DNA from 3 places in the Colwellia sp. 6M3 genome. Region 1 is predicted to be linked to each of the others. Evidence: riboswitches for the same ligand, from Rfam matches in the RefSeq annotation. Region 1 holds a riboswitch; each other region holds the start of a gene.

Region 1 (5,149 bases):
CAGTCAATACCTTTTTGTGCTTTTATGCCATTATCAAAAGCATGCTTAAGCGGTTGAACTTCACTAACCGTATCTGCAAGCTCAATAATACTTCGATGACATGCACGTCCGGTAATGATGACATGTTGCATAGCGGGACGATTAACAATAGCTTCAATAACTTCTTCTAAATCTAAATACTTGTAGGATAACATGTAGGTAAGTTCATCAAGTAAAACGACATCGACACTGTCATCTTGTAATAATCGTTTTGCTTCGTGCCAAACTTTTACTGCCGCAGCAATATCTTTAGATTTATCTTGGGTGTCCCAAGTAAAGCCTGTCGCCATTACATGAAATTCGACACCATTATTTTCTAATAAATTACGTTCACCACAAGCCCAGTCTCCTTTAATAAACTGTAATGCTGCGGCCTTATAACCATGACCAACAGCACGTGCTAATGTGCCAAATCCAGAGGTTGACTTGCCTTTACCATTGCCGGTAATAACAATTAATAAGCCACGTTCTTCTTGAGCTGAATCAATACGAGCATCAACTTTTTCTTTAATACGTTGCATGCGAGCTTGGTGTTTTTGAGTTTTATCTGTTTCTGTAGTCATGTAAGTTATCCTGTTTTACGCGTGCGATACATAATCGCTAAAAAGAAAATACTGCCGATGGCGGAGGTAATAATACCAATGGGAATTTCAACATTACTAAACGCACTGCGTGCTGCAACATCAACCCATACTAAAAAGCAACCACCGACTAAGGCAGAACCAATAATAAGCGGCATAGTGGTGACGCCAACTAATTGCCTAACAATGTGTGGGATCATTAAGCCCACAAAACCGATACCACCACAATAAGCAACAATGGTAGCGGTAACTGCGGCACATAAAGCTAATAATATTAAACGTAGTTTATCAATGTTAACACCAAGACTTGCAGCGCTTTCATCGCCAAGTAGTAGGGCATCTATTTGTCGGTGTAAGGCAAAAATGGTCAATAAAGTGAGTAATACCATGGCGCCAATTAAATAAAAGTGAAACATTTCAACACGTGCCAAACTGCCCATTAACCAAAAAATAACACGATTGGTAGCAAAGGGGTCGCCAAGGTAAAGAATAAAATGACTGATAGAACCCAGCATAAAGGAAACCGCTACACCTGTGAGTAATAAGTGATTCATATTGCGTAGTAAAGTCGCTATACCAAAAACGATCACCACGGAAAATAACGCGCCAAGAAAAGCGGCTAACGGTAGCGCTAGCGATTGTTGATCACCTAAGGTGAATGTCGCTATGGTAGCCCCTAAACCTGCGCCAGAAATAATGCCAAATAAGTAAGGGTCGGCAAGCGGATTACGTGTCACATTTTGCAAAATTGCACCAGCGCAAGCTAAACCCATTCCGGCAACTAATCCTACTAAAACTCGGGGAATACGTATTTGCCAAATGACCATGTCGTGCATAGGTGAGGCACATTCATACATCACACATTGAAATATATCAGCCCGAGTAATAGTCGCTGGACCGTAAGTAATCGATACAATAACGGTTAAAATAGTAAAAACTATTAGCGCAGAAAAAATCCAAGTGTTTTTGCCTTTAAGCGCACGAATAATACTCAAGATAATTCGCCTTCATTGTTATGTAAAATGCTTGGCTTAAGAGTCGGTTGTTTATCTGTTGCAATATCGGTTGCGGGATAAAAGTAAACCCTAGGCACATCATAATGTTGAGCATCGTCTCGATAACAAGGTAGTCCAAAAACTTTGGTAAGTAATTCAGGTTTTAACACTTGGTCGACAGTATTATCGCTGACTAGGTTGCCCTTATCTAACAAAAGTAATCTATTGCAATAATGAGCGGCAAGATTGAGGTCATGAATAGTCATAATAACGGTAATATTTAATGCTTTAACCAATTGTAATATTTGGTGCTGATAGAAAATATCTAAGTGATTAGTGGGCTCATCAAGTACTAATATTTTTGCTTTTTGGACTAGAGCTTTAGCAATTAATACCCGTTGTTGTTCACCGCCGGATAAGGTGTTGAAAAATTTAGCTTGGCTGCATGCCAAACCTACCTTTTCTAATGCGAGCATAATGTTTTCTTTATCTGCATCGTTGTCGCGAGCAAATAAGGTTTTATATGGTAGTAAACCCATTCTTACCACATCGTAAACTTTTAAATCAAATATAGGGGGAGCGTTTTGTACGACTAGAGCAAATGTTTGCGCTAACTCATTAGGTTTATATTGGCTTAGTGCTTTATTTTTAAGTTTAATGCTGCCGTGCCAATTTTTATAATGATTGAGTAAGCACTTTAATAGCGTGGTTTTCCCCGCGCCATTAGGACCGATAATACCGATAATATCGCCGCGATTAACGTCAAACGAAATGTTATTGAGAATTATGTGTTTATCAACAGACCAAGATACAGATTCGACACTGAGTAAAGTTGGCATTAAAGGCAGCCCAGTTTATGGATAACTAGGTGGATATTGTTTTTAACAAGGTAAAAGCAGTATATTTTCATTATTGCCTAAAAGTGATAACAAGCTGATGAATTCAAAAGCTAATATATTGAATAACGTAATTAAGGTGAGGCAATAGGAAACAAGTGTCTTGTAGACAGTGTAACTCACGTGTATTCCCGCACGGTGTTATAAGTTTTATATAAAAATGTTGATATTAGGTGTCCTGACTTATAACTATTAAAATGAAGTTATTTACAGTTGCGGGTACAGTCACGGCTTTAACCGTGTTCCCTATGAATTAGCCAAAATCAGGATAAAAGATGAGGCTAAAAATATCGTTTATAAGTGTCAATTTTACGGTTAACTACACTGCTTTACAATGAAAACCTTGTACTGACGGTAGAGTCTGTTATTAGCAAGCATAAAAAAGGAGCCGAAGCTCCTTATGGTTTTGTAGTACTAACTTTTAGATACTACCAAATTTTAACGCGCTTCTCAGGGGCAATATACATAGCATCACCTTTTTTTACGTCAAATGCGCGATAAAATTCAGGCATATTTGACAGTGAGCCTAAAGCACGAAATTCTGCAGGTGAATGTGGGTCGGTTGCCACGCGATTACGTAATGATTTTTCAACCATTTTTCCACGCCATACTTGCGCATAGCCCATAAAGAAACGTTGCTCACCAGTTAAGCCATCAATTACCGGTGCTTCTTTACCATTTAATGACGCTTTGTAAGCTTTATAAGCGATGGTAACACCAGATAAATCACCAATGTTTTCGCCTAAAGTAAGTTCGCCGTTTACGTTTAAATCATCAAATACCGCATAATCACTGTATTGGGCAACTAAGTTATCAGTGCGTACTTTAAAGGCGGCTAAATCTTCTTCAGTCCACCAATTACGCATGTTACCGTCACCATCGTATTTACTACCTTGGTCGTCAAAACCGTGGCCCATTTCATGACCGATAACCGCGCCAATACCGCCATAGTTTACAGCGTCGTCTGCGGCCAAGTTAAAAAATGGTGGTTGTAAAATTGCAGCAGGGAATACGATTTCATTTTTAGTTGGGTTGTAATATGCATTAACTGTTTGCGGTGTCATGCCCCATTCTTGACGATCAATTGGGCCGCCTAATTTAGCAAGCTTTTTGTTATGTGATACAGTGCCTGAGCGCATTTTGTTGCCAACGAGGTCATCACTTTTAATGACAAGCGCAGAATAATCTTCCCATTTATCAGGGTAACCTATTTTTGGATCAAAACTCGCTAACTTAACATGTGCTGCTTTTTTAGTCGCTTCTGACATCCACTCAAGATCATCAATACTTGCGCCATAAGCACCACGTAAGTTTTCCACTAATATTGTCATGCGGGTTTTTGCTTCAGGTTTAAAGTGACGGCCAACATAAACCTTACCGATAACTTCACCTAAGTTACCATTAACCACTGAAACACCACGTTTCCACATTGGGCGTTGTTCTTCACGACCACTTAATTGCTTTGAATAAAAGTCAAAGTTTTCATCGCCTAAAGCGGTAGTGAGCGAGTCAGCAAAATTGCTAAGCGTATGGAAAGTTAAATAAGTTTGCCAATCAGCTAATGAGGTTGCTGCGAAAGTTTCACCAAAACCTGTAACAAATGAAGGTTGGTTAATAATAAGGTCTTTCTGAGCTGGAACACCTTGTGCTTCAAGGTAAGCTGTCCAATTGAATGCATCGGTAACTGTGTTTAAATCGCTAACATTAAATTTATTATAACGTTTAGTGCTGTCTCTAGATTCAACTTTAGTCCAGTGAAAACCTGCTAATTTAGTTTCAATGGCCATGATAGTTTGCGCTGCAGCTTTACCGAATTCTAAACCGGCTAAGTTAAACATATTTTCAATGTGCGCAACGTAACCTGAGCGTAATTTTTCAAAACGCTCCGTGTCGTTAAAGTAGTAATCTCTGTCGGGTAACCCTAAACCACTTTGCCAAACATGTGTGGCGTATCGAGTTGAGTCTTTAGCGTCCACATTGATGTAAAAAGCTAATGGACTACCTACACCAATTTTTTGATATTCACCAAAGAATGTAGCAAGCTCATTTTTATCTTGTAAATTATTAATGCGATCAAATATGGCTTGAACAGGTTGAGTGCCTAGAGTATCACGCGTTTCTGAGTCCATGAATGAACGGAATAAATCGGCAACTTTTTGCTCGTCGCTACCCATTGTTAAGTTTTTAGTTGCAGCTAACTCTTCGATAATTGCTTTAACGTTGTCGTCTGCTTCATCGCGTAAGTCGTAAAACGAACCAATTGATGTTTTATCACCTGGAATTTCGTTGTTGTTTAGCCATGCGCCATTAACATATTGGTAAAAATTGTCTTGTGGACGCACAGATAGATCCATATTGGCTTTATCTATACCTGATGCTAATGCTGTTTTTTGTATTACTGGTGCTTCAACGGCAGCTTTTGTCTCAGTGGCTTCATTACAACCTGCAATGAACAGTAAAGAAGTGCAAACAGCACTTGTTATTATTTTCTTCATTCAATACTCACAATTTGATTTATGTAGAATGCTCAGAGCGTTGCAGAGCTTTTTTGTAAAGCAAAAGATATTAAAGGCTATTAAGCTGATTTACTAGATTAAAGTCATTTTTTTTAACATTTTGTTAACCTAAGCTGTAGTTT
Region 2 (5,149 bases), on a different contig from region 1:
TTGCAGCTATTGCCTGTAAAGCTTGTGCACGACCAATTTCACCACCGTCTTTAGTAACGGCACTATTTAATGCCATATTTTGCGGTTTAAATGGCGCGACATTAAAACCCGCGTTAACTAATACTCGGCAAAGCCCTGCAACTAAAGTACTTTTTCCTGCATCAGAAGTAGTACCTTGTACCATTAATGTTTTCAAAGTGGTGCCTTATGGCTAATATTTTCAACCGACTTTAATGTTAGGGGCAAGCCTGCCATAACAAACTCGACTTTATCGGCAACTTTAGCAATGGCTTGATGCAACCACCCTGCTTGGTCGACAAATTGGCGCGACAACTCACCCATTGGCACAATGCCGTGACCGACCTCATTGCTAACTAAAATAAGTTCAATCGCGAATGTTTGCGTGTTTTCTCGCGCAAAGTTTACATCTTGAAGACTATTTAATAACTTAAGAAACTGCTGTTTTTCTTGCTGCCAATACTCACTATTACAACTGTCTTGGCTTACATTATTGCTGCTATCAGTACTTGAATTCGACTGACATAAACTATTACTTAACCATAAAGTTAAGCAATCGACTAAAATGCAAACGCCTGATGAGTTACTTGATAAAGCTTCAGAAATAATCGACTCAATAGTGACACTCAATTGCAAAGGAGCTTCTATTAATCGCCAATGTGTTGGACGTTCTGCTTGGTGCTGCGCAATTCTTTGCGCCATTTCAGCATCTAACGCTTGTGCGGTCGCAATATAAGTAACCGGCAGCTTTGACAACATCGCATATTGCTCCGCTAATGAGCTTTTACCTGAACGTGCGCCGCCAAGAATTAACTGAATTTTATGCTTCACTATTTCAGTCATATGCTCGCCGATGTAAGGGCAAGTAATGATATATATATAACCACTTCTGAAAACTGTTGCGCTGCGCCTAAACAGTCACCGGTATAACCACCTAGCTGTTGCATAAACCAACGTTTTAAACACCAACGTGTCAGTAATAAAATAACCACTAACTTCCAAATAACACTAAAAGATAAGGTTATTAAAAGGATCAAAGTGCCCGTAGCTAGCAACGTTAAATAACTATTATTTGATAATGCTTGCGCTAAAGGCTTTACTTTTGAGGTGGCATCTTCGCTGACATAGGGCATATCGGCAATTAAGCTTGTCGCCAGAACTCGACTTAAACAGTGCCCTAAAACTAGAATAGACAACACGCTCAGCCCATCATTTATCAAGTTAACATTAGACATATTTTGCTGAATTAATGCTAGTAACGTTTGGTACTTAATCATCAAAATAAAAAATAATGCTGCTGCGCCATAGGTGCCTAAGCGACTGTCTTTCATAATATTAAGTTTATTTTCGATACTCCAGCCGCCGCCAAAGCCATCCCAAACATCGGCCCATCCATCTTCATGAAAGGCACCGGTTAATAACACACTGCTTGCCATAGCAACTAACAATGCGATTTCAGTAGGCAGATACATAGCACTTAGATAAAAAGCTAATGCAGAAATGATTCCTATAAGCACGCCCACTAAAGCGAAATATCGGCTTGCTTCATTTAGCATTTTGGCGGTCACATCAACCGCCATGTTAACCGGAATTCGGGTAAAAAAGCTGATAGCTAAAAGACACAATTGCCATTGCTGGCAGAGTAACTCTCGCTTGGAAGCGCTTGATTGTATTTCGTTAGACTCAGGTAACATCAGTAACCTCTGCATCGGCAAAGCTTGCCATATCATTATAAAAAGCAGCTGCGGCTTGTATTATCGGTAGCGCTAAAGCCGCGCCCGTACCTTCGCCTAAGCGTAATTCTAGGTTCAGCAGCGGTTTAACTTGAAGCCATTTCAGCATTTTTTTGTGGCCTTGCTCACCTGAGCAATGGGCAAATATCATATAACCTTTCACGTTAGTATTTAGCTCAATCGCTAACATTGCAGCAGCGGTACAAATAAAACCATCAACCACAATTAACATACGATTTTCTGCTGCGGCTAGCATCGCTGCGGTAATTTGTACCACTTCAAAACCACCTAAACAGCGTAAAATAGCTTGAGGGTTTGTGAGATTATCTCGATGAAGTGCTAAGGCTTGCTCAACCACTTGTTGCTTCTTTAAAACAACATCATCTGAAACGCCAGTACCACGACCAACGGCTTCGCTCGCAGGAATAGCCATCATTGCCGCCATTATCGCTGAAGCAATCGTGGTGTTGCCGATACCCATTTCACCAAAAGCAACAATGTTACAACCGGTATTTTTTAGCTCTGCAATATGTTTTTTGGCAAAAATAAAACCTTGCTCGACTTGGGTTTGAGTCATAGCTTCTTGCTGATTAATGGCTTGAGTAATATTACCTAATCGTTGATCTAAAACTGCTGTCGATGATGCAGGATGTAAAATACCAGCATCGACAATATTTAGCTGCCATCCAAGTTGCTGACTAAAAACATTAATGGCTGCGCCGCCACCAGCAAAGTTTGCCACCATTTGACTAGTCACTTCACTAGGTGCAATGGAAACACCTTCGCTAGCAACGCCATGATCGCCAGCAAAAATAGTTAAATGAGGAGAGTTAAGTTCGAGTTTATGTTGGTTATTTTTAGGAGATTTAAAAGATGAAGCAGTTAACTGAATCTTAGCCATTTGCTTGGCTAAAGATTCAAGATCACCCAATGCGCCTAGCGGCTTAGTTTTACCGTCAATTAGTGCTTGAATTTTTTCTGAGTGTTCGCAACTAACTGCTTTAATATTAAACATTTCAAAACCTAACAAAAATCAAACCCAAAAGAATTGGCTTACAAAAAATGATTAACGTAGATGAGTTTAGAGGCTTAAGGGAGTATATATTTCATCAATGATGACATAATCAACAAGGCAAAATAAAAATTCCAATGCTCGAGTAACCCGCTCGACGTGGTAATTAATGTCTATATTTCCCCTGGTATCCTGACTTACAGCATATATGTTTTTTCGGCCAATGACTTTATGGCTAAGTGGTAATATATGCGCTGTTTACAGTTGCGGGCACAGTTGTGGATTTTCACCACATTCCCAGTTTTACCTTTGCAATAATGGGATCCTCCATTAAAGTAGTAAAATTGAATATGACATTATTTAATTAATGGCGCGATTATCGACAGCTAGGACAAAATAGCAAGGTTTATTTTTAACTCAGTGGTGCGTTAAAAGCTTAAATATTCAAGCTTTCACATTTAAATTCCGGTGAGATAGCGTTCTTACATCCTATGTAAAAAAGTGAGTTTCTAAAATAACAACACAGTTCGATAATGCTAAATTTGCTGTTATTAAAGCATTAACTTCGACCAAGCTTTGCCGTTACTATCAATACTAACTTGTATATGAATAAGTGCACCATAAGGTACATCGATATTAGCCATATGATTAACACCTGGGATTGGTAAGCCAAGCACTTTAGCTAAAATATAGCGAATAACACCGCCATGACTAACCACTAAAGTATTTTTCGGTCGACATTGTTGCTGTTCTTTTTGAACGGTCTGTTCAAATTGGTGTAATAAACGCGCCCAAAAACTATCAATCCGTGCAGTAAAGCTTGCCATAGTTTCACCATTTGGCGGCTGACATTGCCAAGGATTTTGCCAAAAATCACCCAATGTGAGCGCATTCTCAGCATTTTTTGTTGAGTTTTGAGGTTGCCAAAGTGTTTGATAGCTTTGCCCGTCCCAATCACCAAAATCCATCTCTTTCAAGTCAGCCGTAATTTGTAATGAAATATCTACTTGCTGGCAATAGCTTTCTGCAAACGCTCGACAACGAATAAGGGGTGAGCTGTAGCATTGTGAAATATCCACTAAACCTTGACTAGCTTCAATAAGCTGTTGTTTGCCGGTATTCGATAGTGCAATATCTGAACGCCCACATAAAACTCCGGTCTCAACAAGTTCGCCATGGCGTAACAAATAGATATTAAAAACTGACAAGCTAACTTCCATGATTTATTAGTAATAATTGCATACAGTCTAACAAATAAACTTGCTGTATTAACAATGAAACAACCTTGTTTAAAACACGAGTTGTTACAACCACTAAAAAACCAATCATTGCTGCGTGGTTTTTGATAAAGTAAAACTCATCAAATGCAATAGCAACGATTGCATGTCAATATAATACCAATAAAACAAAACACTACCGTAAGTAACAAGGAAAATGCATGATTTTAGTTCCTGAACCTAAATGGCCAGAGCGCATTATTTGTTTAACCGAAGAAACCACCGAAGCACTTTACCTTATGGAAGAAGATCATCGTATTGTTGGCATTTCGGCTTACACCATGCGCCCTGAACGTGCACGAAAAGAAAAAACCAAAGTAAGTGCTTACATTACCGCCAGAACGGAAAAAATCCTATCGCTTAAGCCTGATTTAGTCTTGGCATTTTCAGATATGCAGGCTGATATCGTTGCCGATTTAATTAAAGAAGGAATACAAGTTCATTGTTTTAATCATCGCAGTATCAGTGAAATTTTACAGATGATTCGCACCGTATCAGCTTTAATTGGGCAGCCAGCTAAAGGTGAAAAACTCGTCGCAGACATGCAAGACAATTTACGAAAAATTAAGCAACAAGCTGAACAATTGCCTAAACATCCAAAAGTATATTTTGAAGAGTGGTTTGATCCTATTATTACTGGCATTGGTTGGGTGAGCGAATTAATAGAAATTGCCGGTGGCATAGATTGTTATCAAGAGTTTTCGACTCAATCTTTAGCAAAAAATCGTATTGTTGCAGATGCCAGCGAGGTAATAGCCAAACAACCCGATATTTACATTGCTTCATGGTGTGGGCGTAAGTTTGATGAAGAAAAAGTCACCTCAAGAGTTGGTTGGCAAACGATCCCAGCAATAAAAAATGGTGATATTTTTGAGATAAACTCAACAGATATTTTACAACCTGGTCCTGCAGCACTTACCGATGGTGTTGCACAGTTGGCAAAGATTATAAAGCAGTGGGCTGAACGTACATAATATGTTGAATTATTTTCGTAATAAAAATGTCTCAATGTTGTTAAGTTGTATCTTAACTTTATTAATTTCTCGCCAAAGCTTAGGACAAGAACTCGATAAAGTATCAATTCAATTTAATTGGTATCATCAATTTCA
Region 3 (5,149 bases), on a different contig from region 1:
GGACGGTTTGCACTGTTTGAGTTAGACATGAAATTACCTGATTGACTGTTTAATTTTCGTGCAAAAATAATAAGCAAATCCTAGCCAAAGTTAAAATATTATTTTCCTTTAACTGATATAGTTTAAGACTATACCTAAAACTAAAGTACTGGATATTATTATGGATTTAAAATCACTCAATTATTTTATTTCAGTTTATGAGCTCAAAAGCTTTAGCGCAGCCGCTAAAGCCTGCTTTATAGCTCAACCTTCAATATCGTCTGCAATAGCACAACTAGAACAACAACTTAAAGTACAACTTTTTATTCGCCATGCACGCGGGGTAAGACCTTCTGAACAAGGTAAAAAACTCTTTCCATTAGCCAAGCAACTCCTTGGGCAAGCAGGAGCAATAAAAAACATTTTCTCTGAAAAAACAAATAAACAGCCCTTTAATTTAGGTGTTACTAGAGGTTTAGGTGTTGAGCGCATGAGTTTATTGTTAAAAGACTTCACCGCAGATAACCCGTTAGTCGAACTCACTTTGGTACCACACACAGATCAAGTTGATGCGCGTATTATTCTAAAAGACGAGTTACATGAAAATGAATCATTTATTGATATGTGGCAAGAAGACTACTTGTTAGCTCTCCCTTATGATCACGTTTTAGCACTCAATGAAACTGTTTCGCTCTCGCAATTAGATGGCTTACCTTTTATTCAGCGCACACCTTGTAGCGCTTGGAACAATTTACACGATACCTTAGCGTTAGCCGGTATTAGCCTCGACATTAGAGCAAAAATAACCACCATAGATTATGCCCTGGGTTTAATTCATGCAGGTTTAGGATGTGCATTTTTACCTGCACACAGTGAAATTATGAAACAAAGTGACGTCGTATTTAGGCCCATAGTAGGCTTACAACTTACTCGAGAAATTGTGCTGGCTTATACTTCATCGTCGAAGACCATGAATAATTTAAAACGCTTAGCTCGCAAGCATGCATATACGCATTAACCTTCGAATGGCTAAAGTGATTTGGTTTTATGGTTTGGTTTAAGATTTGGCTTAAGGTTAATACGCTAATGAGCACTTTATTTATTAAAGCCCTTGCCTTAACATAACTGTATTACAGGGCGCATTAATGGCGTCATACTTAACTAAATTAATAACAATATATGCCTCACGTCACACCTGATAAAATATTAGCCTTAGTGTTACCGCAATTTGGGTTTACGCTAGAAGATTGCAAGATATCACGGCTTGGTAACGGGCTTATTAACAACACCTTTTTAGTGCAGTCGGCTGATCAAAAGTTTGTTTTACAGTGTTTAAATCAACAAGTGTTTAAAACACCGCAGCAAGTCACTGACAATGCAGATTTGATCAGCGCTCACTTACAAATTAAGTATGAAAATAATAGTTATCCGTTAACGCCTGTTTTCCAACGTCGAAATATTGATAATAGCAACCATGTCAAAGTACAAGGGCAATACTGGCGCAGCCTACATTATATTCCCCAATGCTACACCTTAGAGTCTATCGCTAACGTCGAACAAGCCAGTTCTGTTGCCAGTGCCTTCGCACAATTTACCGCGGCATTAAGCGACTTTAACAGTGAAAAATTAGCGGATATTATTCCGCAGTTTCATGATTTAGCAATGCGAATAGAGCAACTGCATCAGGCAATAGAGAACACCTCTGAGCCGTTACTACTATCTGCCAAAGCACAACTTAAAGTTATTGAATCTCAACAAGACTTTATCAAAAACATCGCCAATACAACCGCAGCATTGCCTTTACATGTTACGCACAACGATACAAAAATTAATAACTTACTTTTTAGCGAAGCCACCAACAAACCAATAGCAGTAATTGATTTAGACACCTGCATGGCAGGCTATTTAATGCATGATTTTGGCGACATGGTACGAACTTGTTGTGTATCAATTGCTGAAGACAGTGCTGAATTAGATAAAATGGTGATTAATTTTGACATGCTAGGTGCAATAACAGAAGCCTACATTGCCGGCTTTAAAGGCTCGTTAAGCGAGTCTGAGCAAAGCAGCTTAATACAAGGCATAAAATTAATGCCTTTTATGCTGAGCATTCGGTTTTTAACAGATTTTTTAAATGGCGACACTTACTTCAAAACATCATACGCCACACATAATTTAGTTAGAGCAAAGAACCAATTACATTTGTATCAGTTGTTTTGTCAGCATGAGGCTTTATTGATGGAAATAGTGTTAAAAAACTGATTTTAAGTTTAATTGACCTATGAATAATTGCCGCCGAGTAAATTACCCGTTTTTTCTTGAATATGGATTTTAGAGTGCTTGATAAACTTAGAAGTTGAGCAGTATTAATCCGCTATTGGATATACACCCAAATATAACCAACAAGGATATAAGCTAATATAATATCGTCTCACCTATTATAATCTCATACAGCACAGATAATTTAATAGAGAAAAATACCAATTACATTGGTTTTAATTCCATTACCACCATGTAGCTTTATAAACAGATGTAGTACTTGCAGGACATACTGCAAGCTCCAACAAATAAACTGTACGAGCACTTAAATTATCAAATCTATAAGCTTGTAGATTAATAATGCTAACAGTTGACAAGCCATAGTAATGGGGTCAGAATTGCCGCTCAAAATTGCTTAGGTGCTCGATATTTATACGTTAACAACGTTAAAAATAAAGAGATAATCGGGAAGTTAGTGACATGCTTTATGCATAATTCTAATGCTGCCCCCGCAACGGTAATACTTTGTTTTGCAAAGTTAAGCCCGGAGACCGGCCTAAACAACATAGAATTATTTGCAGTGCGGTGGGCGCTTCGGAAATATATCGACATTAGCAACAGTTTTGCTAAACCGTCTGTAGCCTTCCGTACGCCCCTCAAAAACTTTTGAGGTATTCATGTTCTCTCGTTTACGATATCTATTTATAACTATCTTTGTGGTATCACCCGTTTCCGCACAAGTAGAAACACCTTTAAATCAAGAGCTTGAAGTTATTGAAGTGGTGAACGAACAAAGTTTCAATTCACCAAATTATCAGGTTCTACAACGAGAAAGCTTTGTTCATTCATCGCAAACACTTGCCGATATTTTACAAACGGTTAATGGTATTCAAATTCGTCAGATAAGTGGTATTGGTAACCCCGTTTCTGTCTCTATTCGAGGCTCAAGTAGTAAGCAAATACAACTCTATATCGATGGCCAATTAATTAATGACAGTCAATTCGGTGGTTTTGATTTAAACCAAATACCAACCGAGCAAATTCAAAGTATTGAAATTAGTAAAAACCAAGCTATTGGCACCGGCGCAACCCCCATTGGTGGCGTTATTCGCATTAACACTTATAGCCCAACACAAGACACGGCGAAATTAACGCTAGCCACTGGATCATTTGGTTACCGTGAAGCTAACATATTATTTAATAAAGTATTTAAAACTCAAAGCCTTTCATTTGGTGGCCATTATATAAATAGTGATAATGACTACGATTTTCTTGTACCTCAAAGCTTTGAAGATAGTACAAAATCAGATGAGCAAGCATTAAGAAATAATGAATTCACTAAAAAAACATTTTTCATTAATGACATTATTCAACTGGGCCAGCATCAAATTAGGTTGAATGTACAATACAATGATCAAGAAAAGTCACTACCTAACTATCGCAATAATTCCCCAGAAAACAGTTCAGAATTAAGCTCAGACAGTACTCGCTACAGTTATCAGCATCACTGGTTAAGTAATTCATCTTGGTTAGATTCAATCGAAGTAGAGGCTTACGCTGAAGACAAAAACGAGCGTTATATTTCAAGTCCTGATTCTGTAATGTTCGATATCAGTGATTATGAAACTAAAAAATACCATGTAGGATTAAAACCTTTACTAACTTGGCAAAATTTTAACTTAACCCCTTTTATTAGTTTTAATAAACAAAAATTTACATCTATCAGTCAACATAATGGTCAACCTACTCAATGTAATGGTATTGGCTCATGTGATATTTCAGCCGAGCAACAACAAACCAACTTAGGTTCTCGCTTAGAGTGGCAACCAATTTCATTACCATTAGAAGCCTATGTATTGATCAGTAATTTACATGAGAAAAACGTAAATTCTGCCCTTAATCAGCCTGACGCCGAGAAGCTGAAAAATGATGAAAATTATTTAACCACTGAATTAGGTTTAAGCGTTAAACAAGAAAATTTTAAAATTACGGCGAATGTTAGTGACGGTGTAAGAACTCCGACCCTATATGAGCTTTTTGGTGATCGCGGCTCTTTCAAAGGTAATGATGACTTGTTACCTGAAGAAGCTGTTACGCTTTCAATTGGCGGGCAATATCAAAATAAAACCCTGTCTATATCATCTTCGATTTATCAACAAACATTAGAAAACTCTATTGTTGCCATTTTTAATTCAAGTAATGTTGGCAGTTACAGAAACGTTAGCGACGCCGATTTAATGGGCTTTGAAGCACAACTGAATTATCAATTATTTGCACCTTTGTCTTTATCATTTCAAGTGAACTTAATTGACAGTGAAATTAAATCTGAATTTGTCGCCTTTAATCAAAATAAGATACCCGGCATTTATCATCAGCAATACAGTGCCTCGCTAAAATATCAAGTCAATAAAGCATGGCAGCTATCATTTAAAACTAGCCAAGACAAAGATTTGTACTTCAACCTTATTAACAGGTTTCAAAATGACGACAGTCACTTAGGTAATGGTAATCCAGCCAACCGCACAGTGTCTGACCTATTGGTCTATTGGAAAGAAGGCAAGCATCGCGTGACTTTCAGTGCCAACAACTTATTCAATGATAAATATCAAGATCTTGCGAATAGGGCATCACAAGGTCGAAGTTTCCAAATTAAATACACAATCGAGGGATTATAAATGTTAACAACTTTTAAAACACAAATGTTGCCACTAAGTTTAGCCATAGGTACAACAATACTTGCTGGCTGTGGTGGCGGTTCTGACAGTAATAGTGCACCACTTGTAACAGGTGCTACTAATCCTGTTGTTGAAGAAAACACAACTTTGGTTAGCAGTTATAATGCAACTGATGCCGATGGCGATGCTATTACATTGTCGCTAGGCGGTAGCTCAAGTACTTTATTTGCCATTAC

The links. A riboswitch is a leader RNA that binds a small molecule or an ion and turns the genes downstream of it on or off. The one in region 1 is predicted to bind cobalamin.
Region 2: linked by a shared signal. The riboswitch ahead of cobT (nicotinate-nucleotide--dimethylbenzimidazole phosphoribosyltransferase) and the one ahead of H4J50_RS02140 (ABC transporter ATP-binding protein) in region 1 are both predicted to bind cobalamin.
Region 3: linked by a shared signal. The riboswitch ahead of H4J50_RS02555 (TonB-dependent receptor) and the one ahead of H4J50_RS02140 (ABC transporter ATP-binding protein) in region 1 are both predicted to bind cobalamin.

The regions. Positions count from the first base shown of each region.
Region 1 is NZ_JACGWF010000005.1:15,236-20,384, reverse strand. Features, by position in the region: gene cobO (cob(I)yrinic acid a,c-diamide adenosyltransferase) at 1-602, opposite strand, end outside; gene H4J50_RS02145 (iron ABC transporter permease) at 608-1,609, opposite strand; gene H4J50_RS02140 (ABC transporter ATP-binding protein) at 1,612-2,454, opposite strand; cobalamin riboswitch at 2,662-2,804, opposite strand; gene H4J50_RS02135 (M13 family metallopeptidase) at 2,940-5,006, opposite strand.
Region 2 is NZ_JACGWF010000006.1:11,728-16,876, reverse strand. Features, by position in the region: gene H4J50_RS02545 (cobyric acid synthase) at 1-196, opposite strand, end outside; gene cobU (bifunctional adenosylcobinamide kinase/adenosylcobinamide-phosphate guanylyltransferase) at 193-861, opposite strand; gene H4J50_RS02535 (adenosylcobinamide-GDP ribazoletransferase) at 858-1,712, opposite strand; gene cobT (nicotinate-nucleotide--dimethylbenzimidazole phosphoribosyltransferase) at 1,702-2,766, opposite strand; cobalamin riboswitch at 2,930-3,100, opposite strand; gene H4J50_RS02525 (histidine phosphatase family protein) at 3,315-3,971, opposite strand; gene H4J50_RS02520 (cobalamin-binding protein) at 4,202-5,014, shown strand; gene H4J50_RS02515 (ABC transporter substrate-binding protein) at 5,016-5,149, shown strand, end outside.
Region 3 is NZ_JACGWF010000006.1:19,549-24,697, reverse strand. Features, by position in the region: gene H4J50_RS02570 (acyl-CoA dehydrogenase) at 1-29, opposite strand, end outside; gene H4J50_RS02565 (LysR family transcriptional regulator) at 161-997, shown strand; gene H4J50_RS02560 (phosphotransferase enzyme family protein) at 1,159-2,241, shown strand; cobalamin riboswitch at 2,639-2,813, shown strand; gene H4J50_RS02555 (TonB-dependent receptor) at 2,916-4,913, shown strand; gene H4J50_RS02550 (cadherin repeat domain-containing protein) at 4,914-5,149, shown strand, end outside.